Regions from separate parts of the Paenarthrobacter sp. TAF1 genome, predicted to be linked through region 2. Evidence: predicted binding sites of a transcription regulator. Region 2 holds the regulator's gene; the other holds the start of a gene.
What was found. The regulator LexA, encoded in region 2, represses DNA repair genes until DNA is damaged. The targets are predictions, from matches to a motif close to TCGAACANNTGTTCGA.
Positions count from the first base shown of each region.

Region 1 (3,411 bases), on a different contig from region 2:
TCCCTACCGCTGGGTGAAGCCCGATGGTGAGGACAAGTTGCCGCGCCTGATCGAGGCTGTGGTCAATGGGAACCTGGACGTCCTGACCTTCACCAGCGCCCCGGCAGTGGATGCCATGTGGAGCACGGCGCATGAGATGGGCCTCTACCGACAGCTCATTGAAGCGCTCAAGGGCCCGGTGACGGTGGCCGCGGTCGGGCCGGTGACTGCCCAGCCCCTGGTCGACGCCGGGCTGACGCCCCTGATACCCGACCGTTACCGCATGGGTGCGCTTATTCGGCTTGTGACCGAGCACTTGTCTTTGAACCATGTCCGCCGCCTGGAGACGAAGAGTGCCACCATCGAGCTGCGCGGACGGTGCCTGCGGATCAACGGCGAAGTGGTGGAGCTGGCCCCCGCTCCCCTCCTGCTGTTGCGGGCGTTGCTCGGCGCCGGCGGCGCGGTCTTGTCGCGTGAGGCGCTCTCGGACCTGTTGGATCTGCGCGGTTCCGTGCACGCCTTGGACATGACGGTCAGCCGGCTTCGGTCCGCGCTCCCGGACGGCAAGCTCGTGGAAACAGTGGTCAAACGCGGATATCGGCTGCGGGCCTAGGGTTGCGGCCCTGCTACGCCGCTTTCACCAAGGGCAGTTCATCCCAGTTGGTGGTGTAGCGGGGGCTGAGCATATCCCTCTTCATTGACCAGTCCGGGCCGCCCTTGATGCCGGCATGCCCCAATCCGATGGAGCCGCGGCCATAGCGTTTGCTGACCTCCTCCAGCAAGCTTCCGATATCCCGTTCCTCGTGGCGGTTCTCGAAGATCTCCAAGGGCTTCTGGTTGCCGCTGGGACGGAGGTCGGTGACCATGATTCCGGCCTTGGCGTACCTGACGCCCTCCTGGATTTTGGGGACCAGGGCGTGCGCAGCCTTGGTGAGCAGCACGGGATCGGCGGTGGGCATGGGCAGCTTGACGTTCACAGCAGGAAACGATTTGTCGTTCGGGTTGTACACCGACGTTGCTGCGAACGCCGTCAGCAGCTTGGCTTGGAGGTCGTGCTTGGCCAGCCTGGCGCTGGCCATCTGCCCGTAGACGCTGAGCACCTGCCGCAGCTGGGCCGCCGTCGTAATCGGCGTCGAGAACGAACGCGAGAAGATCAGCTGGTCCCGTCCGATCCTTTCCTCTTCCATGGGGATGCACGGCGTTCCCTGCAGTTCCAGGACGGTGCGCATCATGACGATGGAGAACTTGTCCCGGAGGGCCACGGGATCTGCCCGAACCAGGTCCAGGATTGAAAAGATGCCCATCGCGTTCAGCCGCTTGGTGAGCCTGGTAGCCACGCCCCAGATCTCGATAACGGACAGCCGGGCCATGAGCGCTTCGCGCCGGGCTTCAGGAACCGAATCCCAACGGCACACGCCGTTGAAAGCCGGATTGTGTTTGGCCCATTTGTTGGCCAGCTTGGCAAGCGTTTTGGTGCGGGCGATTCCGACGCACACCGGAACTCCAACGTTCCTGCGGCAAGCATCCTTGATGGTTCGCCCCAGCTGCAGCAACTCCTCCGGCCGGCCCTTGACGCCCAGGAACGCTTCGTCGATCGAATAGACCTCTTGCCACGCCGAGTAGCGCCGCAATAGCTCCATGACGCGCGAGCTGATGTCTCCGTATAGTTCGTAGTTGCTGGACAGCGCAATGAGCCCCCATTCCTTGGCCCGTGGAGCCAGCTTGAACCATGGGTCGCCCAGCCCGATGCCAAGCTGCTTCGCCTCCGGCGACCTCGTCACGGCGCAACCGTCATTGTTGGAGAGCACGATCAGGGGTTTGCCCTCCAACGCGGGATTGAAGGCCCGTTCTGCTGAGGCATAGAAACAATTGATGTCCACGTGGGCGATCTCCTGCATCGTGTGCATAAGGGCCGGCCTGGACATGCTCCTCCTCGATTGGTCATTAACATGCGCGACCTCGGAAAATGGGAGGACACGCCGCTGATTCGAAGATATGTTCGAATAAGTCAACTGTACCGCCACCCACCGACAACGAAACTTCCCTGACCAATTGAGCCCGCTGCAGGAGGAAAGGGCTTGGCTAGTCCCCTAGGCGCGGCACGATGACGTCATCGACTCCGCAGTGGAGCACGAGATCGCTGCTTCCGCCCGTCAGTATGCAGTCCTTGGGGTCGAAGACCTCTGTGGCGGACAGCCACGGGACAGTTCGTTGCCAGAGCCCCCACGATTTTTGTGAATAAACGGAATAGGTTTGTGGATCGAAACCTGATTGTTCGACGACGACACTGTCTCCGCTGCTTGCCGTCACTTGGGCGTATGTTGCCGCCGCGGCGGCTAGCCCCATGCCGGCAGCATAAATAGACCACGGCAGAGCCGCCGTGGCACTGGCCAGAACTGCAAGAACGGCAGTCAGCCGACGGATCCGGCCGCGTGGAATCCGCGCGACCAGCGCCGGTACCAGCAGAACCAGCGCTGCCAAGGCGGCAGCCCCGCTCAGAAGGTGACAACAGAGAATGAGCGCCCACCCCGGCATGACGAAGTAGACCAGAACCTCAGGCCATGAATCACTGACCCACGCTGCGGAAGCTTGGGCTGCTACTCCCAGCAGCACCGAGACGAGGGCCAACACGATGCCCCACTTGAGGCGCCGCCGCGCTGCGGTAGATCGCGCCGAGTCCGTTTCCGCGGAAACCTCCGCCCCCATCCGTGAAGCGCCCAACCGGGTCACCGTTAGATCATCGCCCGGCAACCGTTTCTGCACACCGCCATCCAACCACGCTTTTGACGTCATCGTGGAGCTTTGGCCAGCGGAGCCAACGAGGAGCCGGGGCTGTTTGCGCAGGCCTTATTGCGCACGTTACGAAACATCCCGCCCTCCGGACTGCGGAAAAGTCCGAAGAGCGGGATGATTCGCGCTATGAGATTCACACCATGAGCCCGGCTACGCGCGGGCGGCGGCGTCCTTCTTGTGCACCAGATAGATGGCCCCGGTAGTGACGTCCTCTTCAAGCGCTTCCAGGGTGCGCCCACGGGTCTCAGGGACCTGGGTGTAGATGAAGATGAGGGCCGCGATGCCCACGCCGCCGAACAGGAAAAAGGTTCCGGTGATCCCGACGCCGGCCACCAGGGTCGGGAAGAACAGGCCCAGCAGCGCGTTGGCGATCCACAGGCAGAATACCGACAGGCCGATGGCGAAACCACGGACGTGAAGCGGGAAGATCTCCGACAGCATGACCCAGACGGCGATATTCAGGAACGTCTGCATCGAGCCGACGAACGCCACCACCAGGAACAGGATCACGAATGGACGGGCCTCGTTTCCTACGGGAAGGAGGACGGAGGCGATGCCGATCAGGAAGTGGCATGCCGTGGTCAAGGTGAAGCCCAGGAGCAGGGTGGTGCGGCGGTTGACGCGCTGCATCAACGTCAG
Region 1 covers NZ_JBFRDO010000005.1:167,091-170,501, forward strand. The annotation lists gene AB4Y81_RS08960 (uroporphyrinogen-III synthase) at 1-592, shown strand, start outside; gene AB4Y81_RS08965 (Y-family DNA polymerase) at 606-1,904, opposite strand; gene AB4Y81_RS08970 (hypothetical protein) at 2,062-2,772, opposite strand; gene AB4Y81_RS08975 (sugar porter family MFS transporter) at 2,923-3,411, opposite strand, start outside.
Region 1: AB4Y81_RS08965 (Y-family DNA polymerase) is a predicted target of LexA. The motif match lies at 1,967-1,982, and genes of this name have one in related genera.

Region 2 (3,411 bases):
GAGGTTGTCCGGCTCCGGGAGTGGGCCGAAACGACGGCCACCGGCGACCGGGACGAGCTCATGCCAGGGGTCACGGACCGTGCCTGGCGGCAGGTCTCCGTGACGTCCATGGAGTGCCTTGGGGCCCAGAAATGTCCGGTTGCCGAGGAGTGCTTCAGCGAGCTGGCACGCGCCCGGGCAGCTGAAGCCGATGTCGTGGTCACCAACCACGCCATGTTGGCCGTCAGCGCGTTCGAAGGCCTCGCGGTGCTGCCCGAGTACGACGTCGTGGTGGTGGACGAGGCCCACGAGCTACAGGACCGGGTCACAGGGGCAGTGTCAGGGCAACTCTCTGTAGCCATGGTGCACGCCGCGGCATCAAGCGCCCGCAAGCACACAGCCATCACCGTTGACGCCCTGAATGCGGCCGCGGATAGGCTGGACATGGCTATTGCGGGAGTACCCAACGGGCTCCTTCCCAGCGGACTCAACGACGAACAACTCGATTGCCTGGACCAGCTGCGCGACGCCACACGGGCGGCCCTGTCCGATTCGAAGACTGATTCCTCCAGTGCCGCGGACGGCGGACGGCAGCTGGCACGTTCGCGGCTGATGCTCATCCTTGAGCTGTGCGAACGGATGCTCGCTGCCAAGGAGAACCGCGAAGTAGTGTGGTTCTCCCGTAACAGCACTTTTGATCCCCAGCAGGGATACTCCCAACCTGACGAGACCGCGCCTGCGCTCATCAACATCGCGCCGCTGAGCGTGGCAGGCAGGTTGCGCGAGGGATTGTTCGCCGGACACACGGTGGTGCTGACCTCGGCCACGCTGGCCATCGGCTCGGCTTTTGAACCCGCGGCCGGAGGCCTCGGCCTGATTGGCGACGGCGCGCCCAGCTGGACAGGAATCGACGTCGGATCTCCTTTTGATTACCCCAAACAGGGGGTGCTGTACGTGGCGAAGCACCTTCCGAAACCCGGTCGGGGCACGTCACCGGAGGCCTTGGACGAATTGGAAGACCTCATCCGGGCATCCGGCGGGGGAGCACTGTGTCTTTTCTCCTCACGGCGGGCCGCCGAGGAAGCTGCGGACGCCATGCGGCTGCGCCTGGACGTGGATATCCTCTGTCAAGGCGAATCGACCATGGCTGCGTTGGTGAAGCAATTTGCCGACGAGCCGGATACTTGCCTCTTCGGAACCATGTCGCTGTGGCAAGGGGTGGACGTACCCGGCGGCTCATGCCGCCTGGTGGTTATTGACCGGATTCCCTTCCCGCGTCCTGACGATCCCCTGATGACCGCCCGTTCCCGTGCCGTGGCACAGTCCGGGGGGAACGGGTTCATGGCTGTTTCCGCCACCCACGCAGCCATCCGGCTCGCGCAGGGTGCAGGGCGCCTGATCCGGTCCACCGGTGACAAGGGCGTAGTGGCAGTCCTTGATTCACGCCTGTCGACAGAACGTTACGGCGGGTTCCTGCGGGCCGCCCTGCCGCCGTTCTGGCCGACCACTGACCGCACCGTGGTTCGTGGTGTCCTGGAGCGCTTGGGATCCGCCAGGAAGGCGTAGAGGACAGTCAGCTCCGGGCCCCTTACGGGTCGGAAAAAGCTAGAGGGACCTCAGTACCGAAACGACCTTGCCCATGATGGTTGCCTGGTCGCCGAGAATGGGTTCGTACTGGGTGTTTTGGGGCAGCAGCCAGGTATGGCCATCGCGCTGTCGGAACGTCTTTACAGTGGCTTCGTCGTCCAGCAAAGCGGCCACGATGTCGCCGTTGATGGCGTCGTTCTGGCGGCGGACAACGACCCAGTCGCCGTCGCAGATCGCGGCATCAATCATGGAGTCGCCAGCGACTTTCAACATGAAGAGCTCACCGTGTCCCACCAGTTGCCGGGGCAGGGGGAGCACGTCCTCAACTGTCTGATCGGCCAGGATGGGTCCGCCTGCCGCGATGCGGCCAACCAGCGGAACCATGGCGGTGTCGCTTGCGCTGGTGAGTTCTGTCACAGCCAGGCCGCCGGTGCTCCGAAGCGTTGCCGGTGCCTCCACGCCCGGGATGGGGCCGCCGTCCAGGGTCAAGGGCATCAGCACTTCCATTGCGCGGGGACGCTTGGGGTCCCGGCGAAGGTAGCCGAGTTTTTCCAGCTGGGACAACTGGTGGGTAACGCTGGAAAGGCTGGCCAGTCCAACGGTGTCCCCGATTTCGCGCATGCTGGGCGGATAGCCGTTGTCGTTGACTGACCGCTGGATGGTTTCCAGGATCTTTTTCTGGCGCACGGTCAGGCTCTTGGGAGTCTTGGGAGGCTGTTGGCTCCGCAGGGGTACCCCGCCGCCTGTGGCTTTCGCTGCCATGTTCGCCAATGCCTTTCGTTCCGCCCCGAAACGAACCGGGGATGCAGGGACTGAAAAAATGTCAGACCCTCCTGTTCCAATGAAACAGTGCTGTTCCTTCACTCAAACGTAGGGCAGGCACAGGCGTTTATCAAACATTTGTTCTAGCGAGTCTCGACACCGTTCGTTGATAAGTGCTAAAAATGTCATAGCAAGGTTCGAACATGTGTTCTATAAACCTCGCGCTGAAACTGGATGTTCGAACGAACTGTTCGAATACCGGCCGCAGTCGGGAGGAGCACACAAAGAATTGGCAGCCTTGCTCCGGAAGCTCCGGAGCAAGGCAATAGCTCAGAAGGGCTCAGCTCATGTCCGCAATAACTTCGTTCGCTGATTTCCGCACCACGCAGGCACCCGCCCGCCTGCGCCTGACCCGCCGTGGCCGGGTGGTGTTCTTCTTCATCCCGGCCATGCTGCTGGCGGCTGTTTTGCTCAGCCTTGCCGGGTTCATCACTTCCCCTGCCAAGGCTTCCGATTCCCAGGCCGAGCTGCAGCCGCCGGTTGCAGTCTCTGTGACAGTCCAGCCCGGTCAGTCCCTGTGGGGCATTGCCGGCGCGGCGGCTCCGGAGCGGGACCCGCGTGATGTCATTGCTGAAATCATCCAGTTGAACGACCTCCGCGGCGGGCGCATCCTTCCGGGGCAGCAGCTGTTCGTCCCGGCCCACTAAGGCTGTTAGCCGGTAGCCGGATCCCGCGCCGCGACGTCATAGTTACTCCGCAGTCCCGCCAGCCCCTTAAACTGTTCCAGTGAGTGAGCAGCTTGAGCGACTTGACCGACTACCCCTCCGGACCAACCTGCGTGGACTGAGCCCCTACGGCGCACCGCAGCTTGATGTCCCCGTTTTGCTCAACGTTAACGAAAACACCCATGGCGTCCCCGCCGATGTTCAGGCGGCGATTACTGAGGCCGTGGCAGCAGCCGCCACAGGACTGAACCGCTATCCTGACCGCGAGTTCACCGATCTTCGTGAGGCCCTCGCCGAGTATCTTGGCCACGGCCTTTCAGCGGACAACATCTGGGCCGCCAACGGGTCCAACGAGGTC
Region 2 covers NZ_JBFRDO010000011.1:46,346-49,756, reverse strand. The annotation lists gene AB4Y81_RS14520 (ATP-dependent DNA helicase) at 1-1,545, shown strand, start outside; gene lexA (transcriptional repressor LexA) at 1,585-2,328, opposite strand; gene AB4Y81_RS14510 (LysM peptidoglycan-binding domain-containing protein) at 2,676-3,035, shown strand; gene AB4Y81_RS14505 (histidinol-phosphate transaminase) at 3,115-3,411, shown strand, end outside.